One region of the Novosphingobium sp. GW821-FHT09E05 genome, then DNA from elsewhere that is predicted to be linked to it. Evidence: predicted binding sites of a transcription regulator. Region 1 holds the regulator's gene; each other region holds the start of a gene.

Evidence for each region. The regulator LexA, encoded in region 1, represses DNA repair genes until DNA is damaged. The targets are predictions, from matches to a motif close to GTTCCNCNCTTGTTCT.
Region 2: the regulator LexA is predicted to act here: its motif matches at 1,242-1,257, upstream of AC07M9_RS01350 (ribonucleoside-diphosphate reductase subunit alpha).
Region 3: the regulator LexA is predicted to act here: its motif matches at 1,146-1,161, upstream of uvrA (excinuclease ABC subunit UvrA).
Region 4: the regulator LexA is predicted to act here: its motif matches at 1,768-1,783, upstream of AC07M9_RS10660 (ATP-dependent helicase).

Annotation. Positions count from the first base shown of each region.
Region 1 covers NZ_JBWKOQ010000001.1:1,524,515-1,527,720, forward strand. The annotation lists gene AC07M9_RS07205 (ComEC/Rec2 family competence protein) at 1-1,454, shown strand, start outside; gene lexA (transcriptional repressor LexA) at 1,448-2,137, opposite strand; gene AC07M9_RS07215 (molybdopterin molybdotransferase MoeA) at 2,248-3,206, opposite strand, start outside.
Region 2 covers NZ_JBWKOQ010000001.1:281,646-284,851, forward strand. The annotation lists gene AC07M9_RS01340 (hypothetical protein) at 1-325, opposite strand, end outside; gene AC07M9_RS01345 (GlsB/YeaQ/YmgE family stress response membrane protein) at 496-741, opposite strand; gene AC07M9_RS01350 (ribonucleoside-diphosphate reductase subunit alpha) at 1,374-3,206, shown strand, end outside.
Region 3 covers NZ_JBWKOQ010000001.1:816,249-819,454, forward strand. The annotation lists gene AC07M9_RS03810 (T6SS phospholipase effector Tle1-like catalytic domain-containing protein) at 1-867, opposite strand, end outside; gene uvrA (excinuclease ABC subunit UvrA) at 1,173-3,206, shown strand, end outside.
Region 4 covers NZ_JBWKOQ010000001.1:2,245,409-2,248,614, reverse strand. The annotation lists gene AC07M9_RS10660 (ATP-dependent helicase) at 1-1,765, opposite strand, end outside; gene AC07M9_RS10655 (hypothetical protein) at 1,880-2,467, shown strand; gene rsmD (16S rRNA (guanine(966)-N(2))-methyltransferase RsmD) at 2,644-3,198, opposite strand; gene AC07M9_RS10645 (pseudouridine synthase) at 3,195-3,206, opposite strand, start outside.

The sequences.
Region 1 (3,206 bases):
GCGCCGGCATCGCCACCGCCTTCGTGACCGGCGACCGGGGCGGCATTTCCGACGCCGACGACGAAGCGATGCGCGATTCCGGGCTAGCGCACCTGCTATCCGTTAGCGGCCTGCATGTCGGCGCCGTCGTCGGGGCAGTCTACGTGCTGTTCGTGCGCGCGCTGGCCCTGTTTCCGTGGCTGGCCCTGCGCGTTCGGCTTCCGGTGGTAGCAGCCGCCGCGGGCGCGCTTGCCGGCATCGCCTATACGCTGTTGTCGGGGTCGGAGGTACCGACGGTACGCTCCTGCATCGGCTCGCTGCTGGTCCTCGCCGCGCTGGCGCTGGGGCGTGAACCGTTGTCGCTGCGCATGTTGGCTGTCGCCGCCTTCTGCGTCATGCTTCTCTGGCCGGAGGCGGTCACCGGACCCAGCTTCCAGATGAGCTTCGGGGCCGTACTGGCGCTCGTCGCGGTCGGCACGTCCGCACCGGCCAAGGCATTCATGGCGCCGAGGGACGAGTCGCTCGCCATCAAGGCGCTGCGGCACCTGGCGATGCTGCTGGTGACCGGTGTGGTCATCGACCTTGCACTGATGCCGATCGGGCTTTTTCACTTCCACCGGGCCGGTATCTACGGCGCGCTCGCCAATGTCATCGCCATTCCGCTGACGACTTTCGTCGTTATGCCATTGCTGGCCGGTGCGCTGGTCCTCGACTCGGTGGGCGCCGGCGGACCGGTTTGGTGGCTGGCGCAGGGTTCGATCGACCTGCTGACTGCGATCGCCCACTGGATCGCATCGCGGACGGCAGCCGTGACCATCCTCCCCGCCGGCGGCAACGGCGCGTTCATGCTGTTTGTTTCGGGGGGGCTTTGGGTGGGCCTATGGGGCGGGCGCCTCCGCTGGCTGGGCCTGCCGCCGGCGTTGCTCGGTGCGGGCCTGCTCGCGATGGCAGCGCCCGCCGACATCCTGATTTCGGGCGATGGCCGTCATGTCGGGCTGGTCGAGCCGAGTGGAGAGCGGCTTTTCGTCCTGCGCGACGGCGGCGAAGGCTACGCCCGCGACAACCTCATGGAACTGGCCGGTATGGAGGGGGAACCGGTGGCAATCGATCAATGGCCCGTCGCACGTTGCAATCCCGATTTCTGCGCCATCCGCATGGAGCGTAAGGGCGTTACCTGGCGGCTTCTCGTCTCGCGAGGCCGGGATGCTGTTCCGGAAAGGGCGCTAGCCGCCGCCTGCGATCGTAGCGACATTGTCGTGTCCGACCGCTGGCTTCCGCGCAGTTGTTCCCCGCGCTGGTTCAAGGCCGATCGTGACAGTCTCGGCCAGACAGGCGGCCTTGCAATCCATCTGAGCGCCGGCCGAGTGGACACCGTGGCCGGGAGTGAAGGCGAGCATGGCTGGTGGCGCCCCGCCTCACCGCGCTTTCCGCGCTTCGGGCCGGAGCCGAGCCCTCCTTCGCCGCGGGCTCAATGATAGCGGCGGAGCAATCCTGCCAACTTGCCCTGCACTTCGACTTCGTCAGGACCGTAAATCTGTGGTTCGTAGGCGCCATTGGCAGGGTCGAGGCGGACCATGCCGTTCTCGCGGCGCAGATACTTCAACGTCGCTTCCTCGCCGCGGATCAGGGCGACGACGATCTCGCCGTCCCGCGCGGAATTCGTGCGTTTCACCAAGGCGAAATCGCCATCCAGAATGCCGGCTTCCACCATCGAGTCGCCTGAGACTTCCAACGCGTAGTGTTCGCCCGAACCGAGCAGAGCCGCAGGCACCGGTAGCATCGACTGGCCTTCCAGGGCTTCGATCGGCACCCCGGCGGCGATGCGGCCGTGGAGGGGAATTTCGATGACATCGTTAGCGGCCCGGGGCGCAGCCTGAGCAGCACGGATAGGCACCACCTCATCATTGTTGGTAGGGGCCGATCGAGGCGCCTTGTTGCCGGAATCGTCCGGCTGGCGCAGCACCTCTAGCGCACGCGCACGATTGGGCAGGCGGCGGATGAATCCGCGCTCCTCAAGCGCCGAGATCAGGCGGTGAACACCTGACTTCGACTTGAGATCGAGCGCTTCCTTCATTTCCTCGAAGCTGGGGGAGATACCGCTCTCCTCCAGCCTGGCCTGGATGAACCGGAGCAATTCGTGCTGCTTGCGCGTCAACATGGTCGCTGCCTCTTCGTTGCTGCCGGCGAAGCCCCTTCGGCCGGGCATGTTCCGATCGTGAACATTGAGGGAACAATTAAGCAACGAATTTCCGCGCGTCAAGCGGTGCCTCAGGCGAAACCGCCATTCTGGAGCAGGAACACGCGCACCTCCTCGCCGATTCCAGAAGCGGCGGAACGGCCGGGGCGGTCAATCAGCACGTTGCTGGCTGCCAGAGAGGTGAGTGCGCCGCTGTCCTGGAGCGTGTGCGGCACCACGCATTCGCCGTCCCACCAACCGCGCAGGAATTCGCGGCGAGGGCCGTTCGCGCGTATTGAAGCGCCCAGGCGCGTGGTGATCTGTATCGGCAGGGCCTGCTTCGCACCCTGCATCCGGCGCAGCAGCGGCAACAGGAAATGATAGGCGGTGACATAGCTCGACACCGGATTGCCGGGAAGACCGAGGATGATCTGCGGCCGACCAGGCCTGCCCGGCCGTTCGCGCGTTGCGACCAGGATCGGCTTGCCCGGCTTGATGGCGACGCGCCAGAAATCGACGCTCGCGCCCCAGTCTTCGAGCGCCGGCCTGACGAGGTCGTGATCACCTACGGATGCCCCGCCGCTGGTGACGATCACCTCGGCATCCACAGCGGCGGCGAAGGCGTCGGCCAGGGCATCGAGGGTGTCGGCCACGGGACCGAGGCGGATCGTCCCGGTTGCGAAAGGCCGCGCGAGCGCTGCCAACATGGCGCCGTTGCTTGCCGGAATCTGGTGCGGCTCGCAGCATTCCGGATCGGCGGCGAGTTCGTCCCCGCTGTCGATCACGACGACGCGCGGCATGCGGTGTACTGGCAGGTGGCGGTGGCCCGCGGCCATGGCGAGCGCGGCTTCGGCCGGACCGACGCGCTTGCCGGAGGCTATGACTTCGTCGTTCTCGGCGAAGTCCATGCCGCGGCGGCGGATGTGCTTGTGCGGGGGCTCCGGTGCCTCGCCGGTGAGCGCGAGCCGTCTGTCCCTCAAGGCGACATCTTCCTGCACGATGACGGCATCAGCATCGGCGGGAAGAATGGCTCCGGTAGAGACGCGCACGG
Region 2 (3,206 bases), 1.2 Mb from region 1:
AAGCCGGAAGCCCAAGATTGCCGCCCATGACAATAACGGTGCCGTCCATCTCGATGCCCACATTAATATGTTGCCCTAGATCATGCCTTAAAGATTTCTCTGCCCCAGTATTTTTCAATTCTTGTGCAGTTTTTTCACTGCCATCGATAAATGTCATATTTTCCGATTTTGCTATCGTTCGCATCGTGCTTTTGAACTGGGCCACCCCTGCTTGATCGACCACACACATTTGGGTTTGCAAAAATGTGTCTTGTTGCCTGTTACAACCTTGCAGGCAGAAAAGCACACCAATGGAAAAAAGTACTGGCTTTGAGATTTTGACCATAGCGCATTCCACACTGCACGGATTTGCGGTCCCCACCTAGCACGTTGCCGTGCAAAGCGGAGTGTCCGCTTTCCACCCAGAGCCGCCATTAAAATCCTGTCGTCATCCCCGCGTAGGCAAGGATCCCGCTGTTATCCCCGCCGGTGGAAGGTTCCGGACAGCCGGCGGCTTCAGAACCCGATGTGCAGCAGGCGCCCGAGGAAGATCAGCGCGATCGCGCCGAGGATCGAGGCGAGGCAGCCCGCGCGGCTGAAGTCGCCGCTGCCGCGGCTGGTGACGAGGCCGGCGACCAGCGAGCCGCCGATGCCGAGCAGGATCGTCGCGATCCAGCCCATGTCCACCGCGCCGGGATAGAAGTAGCGCGCCAGCGCGCCGATGACGAGGCCGCTGATGATGGCGCCGATGATGTTCAACATGAGCTTCGGAAACTCCCGGTTGCGCGGGCGCCCCAGCGCGCCCGCCGCCGTTCGCTACAAGCGGCGGGTGACAGGTGGGTTGCACCTTTCCGCCGTGATCGCATCCATCGTTCCACCGGCGACATGCCGGATCGACGACGGGCATCCTTGTTTCGCCCGATTCGGTTCGTCGCAAGTGGGATTCGTCTGGTCGGTAATTTATGTGGAAAAATTTTCCCGGCGCGGGCGTGATTTAGCCCCTTGCGCTACGAAGGGGGGCAGGACTTCCCACGCGTCGCGACGGGCGAGCGCCGCAACGCGGCAGCGGTTCGGGCGCGAACGATCTTCGCGGCCCCTCTTGAACCTTTCGGCGGAAAGGGCACTATAGGTTGTGTCGCGCCGGTTGCCGGGCCTCAACACCTAGGGATATCGCTCCGGAGCCGGCAAGGCTCCGAAGGTGTCCCCAGGGTGTTGCCGGGCCTGGCTGGCAGGGCGCGCGGACGGTCTGGCAGGGAATGTCTGTTCTCATTTTGTACTGGAAATGGTAGACGGGCCGTCCAACGCCCGCCGACTCGCTTCCAGCCAGCAGGCCGCTGGAAACGGCGTGGACCGTCCTTGGCGGTCCGATGACATTTTGAATTACGGGGGCACCGATGGATTTCAGGAACGCAAGCGATGGCCAGGTGTCTGATGCAGATGGGGATGTGGGCGTGACTTCGGCCCAGGTCGAGATGGAGGGGCTCTACGCCTCGCGCGAACCCGCGCCCCGCCAGGAAAAGGAGACGGGCAAGGGCCCGGCAATCGCCATGGACAAGACAGACACCGCAACGGCCGAACTCGTCGCCGAAGCCCTGGCCCAGGTGCCCAAGGCGAGGCTCGTCGATCGCGATTCCAAGACGATCAACGCCCGCCGCTTCACCATCGTGACCGATGCGTCGCGCGACGCGCTCCTGACCGACTTCGGCAAGGAAACGCTCGACGACCGCTACCTGCTCCCCGGTGAGAAGTACCAGGACCTGTTCGCCCGCGTGGCCGACGCCTATGCCGACGACCAGGACCACGCCCAGCGCCTCTACGACTACATCTCGCGCCTGTGGTTCATGCCTGCCACCCCGGTCCTGTCGAACGGCGGCACCGGGCGCGGCCTGCCGATCTCGTGCTACCTGAACTCGGTCGACGACAGCCTCGAGGGCATCGTCGCCACCTGGAACGAGAACGTCTGGCTCGCCTCGCGCGGCGGCGGCATCGGCACCTACTGGGGCAACGTGCGCGGCATCGGCGAGCCGGTCGGCCTCAACGGCAAGACCAGCGGCATCATTCCCTTCGTGCGCGTGATGGATTCGCTGACGCTGGCGATCTCGCAGGGCTCGCTGCGGCGCGGTTCGGCCGCCTGCTACCTCGACGTCTCGCACCCCGAGATCGAGGAGTTCCTCGAGATCCGCAAGCCCTCGGGCGACTTCAACCGCAAGGCGCTCAACCTGCACCACGGCGTGCTGCTCACCGACGAGTTCATGGAAGCCGTGCGCGACGGCGCGCCGTTCCAGCTGCGCAGCCCCAAGGACGGCTCGGTGCGCAACACGGTCGATGCGCGCGCGCTGTTCCAGAAGCTCGTCGAGGTCCGCCTTGCCACGGGCGAGCCCTACATCGTCTTCTCCGACACCGTGAACCGCATGATGCCCAAGCATCACCGCGACCTCGGCCTCAAGGTCTCGACCTCGAACCTGTGTTCGGAAATCACGCTGCCCACGGGCCGCGACCACCTCGGCAACGACCGCACGGCGGTGTGCTGCCTCTCCTCGCTCAACCTGGAGACCTGGGAAGAGTGGAAGGGTGACAAGCGCTTCGTCGAGGACGTGCTGCGCTTCCTCGACAACGTCCTGCAGGACTACATCGACCGCGCGCCCGACGAGATGGCGCGCGCCAAGTACTCCGCCTCGCGCGAGCGGTCGGTCGGCATGGGCGTGATGGGCTTCCACTCGTACCTGCAGAAGCGCGGCATCGGCTTCGAAAGCGCGATGGCCAAGGCGCTCAACCTCCAGATGTTCCAGTACATCAACCAGAAGGCCAACGAGGCCTCGATGATGCTGGCCAAGGAGCGCGGCCCCTGCCCCGACGCCGCCGACCAGGGTGTGATGGAGCGGTTCAGCTGCAAGATGGCGATCGCGCCGACCGCGTCGATCTCGATCATCTGCGGCGGCACCTCGGCCTGCATCGAGCCGATCCCGGCCAACATCTACACCCACAAGACGCTTTCGGGCAGCTTCGTGGTGAAGAACCCGTATCTCCAGAAGCTGCTCGCCGCGAAGAGCAAGGATTCCAACAACGTGTGGAATTCGATCCTCGAGCATGGCGGTTCGATCCAGCACCTCGACTTCCTCTCGGCGGACGAGAAGGCGGTCTACAAGACCAGCTTCGAGATCGACCAGCGCTGGCTGCTCGAATTCGCCGCCGACCGCACCCCCTACATCGACCAGGCGCAGTCGCTG
Region 3 (3,206 bases), 710 kb from region 1:
CCGGCGCTTTTCCGCCATCTCGTCCCAGAGCAGCGGCCAGAAGCTGTCGCGCTCCTCGTCGAGGGCGAGGGCGTGGCGGGCGGTCCTGACCTTGGGGTTGAGCATGTAGTCGGTCATCGTCAGCGGCCAGACGTACTGGTCGATCCCGCGCGTCACTTCGCTGATCGGCCCGCCATAGGCCGCGACCGTGTCCCACACGCCCACGAACTCGACGCCGGGCCGGTGCGCCGCCCGCCGGTTGAAATCCTGCCCGCGCAGCTTGCGCCAGCCGTGGATCAGCAGGTCGCGCAGCGCCCGCACGGCCATGAACAGCCAGGGAAACCGGTCCGGCCGGTTGAGCCCGAGAAAGCGGCGCAGCGCATCCGCGCAGTTGCGCTTGAGTTCGCGCTCGTCCTTGTAGGGCATGATGCCCTCCTCGCAGACGAGCGCGACGAGCAGGCGGATGGTGAAGGCGCCGCGGCTGAACCCGAAGGCGTGGATCTCGTCGCCGGGATTGTAGTTGCGGCAGACGTAGCAGTAGAGTTCGGCGAGATTGCGCTTCAGGCCCAGCCCGAAAATGCCGCCCAGGATCGCGAACAGCCGGATGCTCGAAGTGCCGACGCCGTTGTCGTAGTAGGCCACCTGCGGCTTGGCCATGGTGACGTCGCCGAGGCGCAGCGCGGTGTAAAGCCGGTAGACGTTGGTGCGAAACAGCTTGCCGCTGCTGTTGCCGGTACCGTCCGAAAAGGCGATGATGCGCTTGGCGCTGGAAATGGGCGGAGAAGAGTCGGCGCGTCGTTCCGGGTTTACGGTTTCGGTTTCGGACGCAGTTGCTTGTTCATGCGGATCATCGACTTCAGTTGATTTGAGTTCGTCCGAATCCGCCATGTCATTTCTCCCACCCTGCTCTGTCAAATACTATGAATTCCGCAGCCGGCGCAATACGCACAGGCGCAGGGCGACATTTGGCTCCGTGGAGCGTCCGGGCCTCTCCACCGTTGCAGGCGGGGCCGACCGCCTTCGCGGGGGCGACGGCAGGTTATGAGCGCGCACCATAGAAGCCCGGCGCCGTCATGGCCGCGGGATGACGACAGTCCCCATTGTCATGACGCCATCCGCGCCCATCTATGGAGCTGGCGAAATCGGCGCCCGCCTCTTGATGGCCGCGAACAAATCTGGAACACAGCCTTCCCATGAGTCTCACCCACATCACCGTGCGCGGCGCGCGCGAGCATAACCTCAAGGGCTTCGACATCGCGCTCCCGCGCGAGAAGCTGATCGTCATCACTGGGCTCTCGGGCTCGGGCAAGTCGAGCCTCGCGTTCGACACGATCTATGCCGAGGGCCAGCGCCGCTACGTCGAGAGCCTGAGCGCCTATGCGCGCCAGTTCCTCGAGATGATGCAGAAGCCCGATGTCGAGCATATCGACGGCCTCAGCCCGGCGATCTCGATCGAGCAGAAGACCACCAGCCGCAACCCGCGCTCGACGGTGGCCACCGTGACCGAGATCTGGGACTACATGCGCCTGCTCTGGGCGCGCGTGGGCATTCCCTATTCGCCCGCCACCGGCCTGCCGATCGAGGCGCAGACCGTCTCCAACATGGTCGACCGGGTGATGGAACTGCCCGAGGGCACGCGCCTCTACCTGCTCGCCCCCGCCGTGCGCGGCCGCAAGGGCGAATACCGCAAGGAACTCGCCGAGTGGCAGAAGGCGGGCTACACCCGCGTGCGGATCGACGGCGAATTCTACGCGATCGAGGACGCGCCCGCGCTCGACAAGAAGTACAAGCACGACATCGAAGTCGTGGTCGACCGTATCGCGGTGAAGGACGGTATCCAGACGCGCCTTGCCGACAGCTTCGAGCAGGCGCTCAAGCTGGCCGAGGGGCTGGTCTATGCCGATCTCGCGGATACCACGGTGGCGGAACTGGCCGGCGAGGCTGCGCCCGCTGCAAAGAAGAGCAGGGCCAAGGCCAAGGCCGCCGAGGCCGAGCCGGCCGAAACCGCTGCTCCCGCCAAGGGCATGAAGAACGCCGGGCTCCCCGCCAACCGCATCGTCTTCTCCGAGAAGTTTGCCTGCCCGGTCAGCGGCTTCACGATCGAGGAGATCGAGCCGCGCCTGTTCTCGTTCAACGCGCCGCAGGGGGCCTGCCCGGCCTGCGACGGCCTGGGTGAGAAGCTGCTGTTCGACCCCCAGCTGGTCGTGCCGAACGAGCACCTGACGCTCAAGCAGGGCGCGGTGGTGCCCTGGGCCAAGTCGAACCCGCCGAGCCCCTACTACATGCAGGTGCTCTCCAGCCTGGCGAAGCACTTCGGCTTCGACCTGACGACGCCGTGGGACGCGCTAAGCCCCGAGGTGAAGATCGTCATCCTCTATGGCACCGCCGGCAAGGCCGTGCCGCTGACGTTCAAGGACGGGCGCAAGGAATATACCGTCAACAAGGCGTTCGAGGGCGTCATCGGCAACCTCAACCGCCGCCTGATCCAAACCGACAGCGCCTGGATGCGCGAGGAGCTGACCAAGTTCCAGACCGCGCAGCCCTGCGAGACCTGCCACGGCAAGCGCCTCAAGCCCGAGGCCCTGTCGGTCAAGATCGCCGGCAGCGACATCGCCGACGCCGCGCGCTTCTCGGTGTCGGACGGCTATGCGTGGTTCGGCGAGCTGGAAGCCAAGCTCACCGACCAGCAGAAGCAGATCGCCAAGGCCATCCTCAAGGAGATCAACGAGCGGCTCGGCTTCCTCAACAACGTCGGGCTCGACTACCTCAACCTCGACCGTACCTCGGGCACGCTCTCGGGCGGCGAGAGCCAGCGCATCCGCCTCGCCAGCCAGATCGGCTCGGGCCTCTCGGGCGTGCTCTACGTGCTCGACGAGCCCAGCATCGGCCTGCACCAGCGCGACAACGACATGCTGCTCGTCACCCTCAAGCGCCTGCGCGACCTCGGCAACACCGTGATCGTGGTCGAGCATGACGAGGACGCCATCCGCACCGCCGACTACATCGTCGACCTCGGCCCCGGCGCCGGCGTCCACGGCGGCGAGGTGGTGGCCGAGGGCACGCTCAAGCAGGTGCTCAAGTCCAAGGACAGCCTCACCGCCGCCTATCTCAACGGCACGCGGGCGATCGAGGTGCCGAAGAAGCGCCGCAAGGGCAACGGCAGCTTCGTCACGGTGGAGAACGCGCGCGCCAACAACCTGCGCGGGGTGACGGCGAAGTTCCCGCTC
Region 4 (3,206 bases), 720 kb from region 1:
CTTCGTCGAGCGCGCGCTGCGAGGGGAACACGCCTTCCTCCCAGCCGGGCAGGAACACGTTGTCGAATTCCAGGCCCTTGGCGGCGTGCATAGTCATGATCGTGACCTTCTCCTCGTCCGCCGCGTTCTCGTTGTCCATGACGAGGCTGACGTGTTCGAGGAAGTCGCCGAGGCTTTCGTATTCCTCCATGGCGCGCGCGAGTTCGACGAGGTTTTCGAGCCGCCCGGTCGCCTCGGCGGTCTTCTCCGCCTGCAGCGCGTCGGTATAGCCGCATTCGTCCATGACGGTGCGCAGGAGGTCCGAGGGCTTCTCGGTGGCGGAAAGGTCGCGCCAGCGGGCGAAGTCGCGCATCAGCGAGAGGAAGGTGTTGCGGGCGCGCGCCGGTAGCTCATCACTGTCGGCGATCTCGATCGCGGCGGCCGTCAGCGGGATGCCGCGCCGGCGGGCGAGGGTATGGATGCCCTCCAGCGCCTTGGCGCCGAGGCCGCGCTTGGGGGCGTTGTAGATGCGTTCGAACGCGAGGTCGTCCTGCGGCTGGGCGATGACGCGCAGGTACGCCAGCGCGTCGCGGATCTCGGCGCGCTCGTAGAAGCGAAAACCCCCCACGATGCGGTACTTCATGCCGATCGCAATGAACCGGTCCTCGAACTCGCGCGTCTGGTACTGCGCGCGCACGAGGATCGCGATCTGGTCGAGCGGGGCGCCTTCGCGTTCCAGCCGCTCGATCTCGTCGCCCACGCGGCGCGCTTCCTCCGGGCCGTCCCAGACGCCGACGACGCGCACCTGCTCGCCGGCGTGGCGCTCGGTCCACAGCGTCTTGCCGAGGCGCTGGCTGTTCTCGTTGATGAGCCCCGACGCCGCGCCGAGGATCTGCGGGGTGGAGCGGTAGTTCTGTTCCAGCCGGATCACCTTGGCGCCGGGAAAGTCCTTCTCGAAGCGCAGGATATTGGCCACCTCGGCGCCGCGCCACGAGTAGATCGACTGGTCGTCGTCGCCCACCACGCAGATGTTCTGTCGGCCCTGCGCGATCAGGCGCAGCCACAGGTACTGGACCTGGTTGGTGTCCTGGTACTCGTCCACCATGACGTACTTGAAGCGCTGCTGGTACTGCTCGAGCACGTCGCGGTGGGTGCGCAGGATGTTGAGCATGTGGAGCAGCAGATCGCCGAAATCGCAGGCGTTCACGGCCTTCAGCCGGTCCTGGTAGAGCTGGTAGAACTTCTGGCCCTTGCCGTTGGCATAGGCCTCGCTCTCGCCCGCGTCGATGTCGGCGGGGTTGAGGCCGCGGTTCTTCCAGCGGTCCAGCAGCTGCGCGAGCTGGCGGGCGGGGAAGCGCTTTTCGTCCACGCCCTCGGCCACGATCAGCTGCTTGAGCAGGCGTAGCTGGTCGTCGGTGTCGATGATCGTGTAGTTCGATTGCAGGCCCACCAGTTCGGCATGGCGGCGCAGCATCTTGGCAGCGATCGAGTGGAATGTGCCCAGCCACGGCATGCCCTCCACCGCCGGGCCGATCAGGTGGCCCACCCGCTCGCGCATCTCGCGCGCGGCGCGGTTGGTGAACGTGACGCAGAGAATCTCGCTCGGCCAGGCGAGGCGATTGCGCACGAGGTGGGCAAGCCGGGCAGTCAGCGCGGCGGTCTTGCCGGTGCCGGCCCCCGCCAGCATGAGCACCGGCCCCTCGGTAGTCAGCACCGCTTCGCGCTGGGGTGCGTTGAGGCCCTCGATCAGGGCCTCGGGAGAGGGGGGGGATTGCAGATTGTTCACCGTGAACAACTAGGGAACGGGACGGCTCGGTGCAAGCCCGGTTCGTCGCACGCACGGAACAATTCCCGCGCCGGTTCGTCGGTCAGGCAGCACAAAATATAATGGAGAGTGAGAATGCGTAAGCTACTGCTCGCAGGGTCCGCTGCCCTCGCCATGATGGCCATCCCCGCCGTCCATGCGCAAGGCACCGATGCCATGCCCGCCGCTCCGGCGACATCCACCGCCACCGCGCCCGCCCTGACGCCCGAGCAGAAGGCGGTCCACGACGCCTGGACGCCGGAGCAGAAGGCCGACTATGCCTCGTGGCCGAACGACTACAAGGTCTATTACTGGACGCTCAACGCCGAGCAGCAGAAGGGTTACTGGGCCTTGACCGGCGACCAGCGCGGCCAGATCTACAAGATGTCGCCCGAGCAGCGCCAGATGGCGTGGAACTCGGTCGTGCAGCAGATGAGCGGCGAGACGCCCAGCACGCCGGCCGGGCAGGCAAACCCTCCGGGCGAGGGTATGCCGACCGCCGGAGTGCCCGATCCGCAGGCAGCGGGACAGGCCGCCCGTCCGGCCATGCCGGCTGACGAGAGCTATCAAGGCGGCCCCTACAAGGGCGCGCTGACGCCGCCGCCCGCCACCGCGATGGACAAGAAGTATCCCAAGTGCAGCAAGACGGTGACCGACGGCTGCGTCAATCGCGGCGGGGTCTGACCGGGTGGCACGCGATCCCCTGACCGTCATCCCAGCGTAGGCTGGGATCGCTGGCAAGGCCCCGCGAGGTTTCTGCGGAGAGCTTGCCGGCGAGTGGCTGTCGGAGAGCTATCGCCTCAAGGGTACACAGCGGTCCCGGCTTTCGCTGGGATGACGGCAGATTTTATGCGGCCGTTCTAGCCCACCCGTCGCAGCAGATGCAACCGTGCCTTGCCGACGTCGCGCTCGGTCTCGGTCTCGAAGCCGCGGATCGAGACGCTCTCGCCCTTGCCGGTCTCCAGGCTGACCCAGGTGGTCTCGCCGATCCAGCCGAGGCGCGCGAGCTTGTCGATCGCCACCGCGCCCGCGCCGGTATCGTAGGGCGGGTCGAGCAGCACGAGGTCAAGCGGCTCCTTCGCGGGCCCAAGCGACATCACCGAACTGGCGCGCACGTCGCAGCTTGCCTGTGCGCGCAGGGCGGCGATGTTGGCGCGCACGGCGCGGATCGCGGCGGCGTCCTGGTCGACGAAGAGGCAATGCGCCGCCCCGCGCGACAGGGCTTCCAGCCCCAGCGCGCCGGACCCGGCGAAAAGGTCGGCGACCTTCAGGCCCTCGAAATCGCCCAGCCGGCTCACCAGCATCGAGAACAGCGTCTCGCGCGTGCGGTCGGCGGTGGGACGGGTGGTGTCGCCCTGCGGCGCGGCCAGTTTGCGGCCGCGCCATTCACCGGCGATTATGCGCAGTCCGCTCAAGCCTCGGG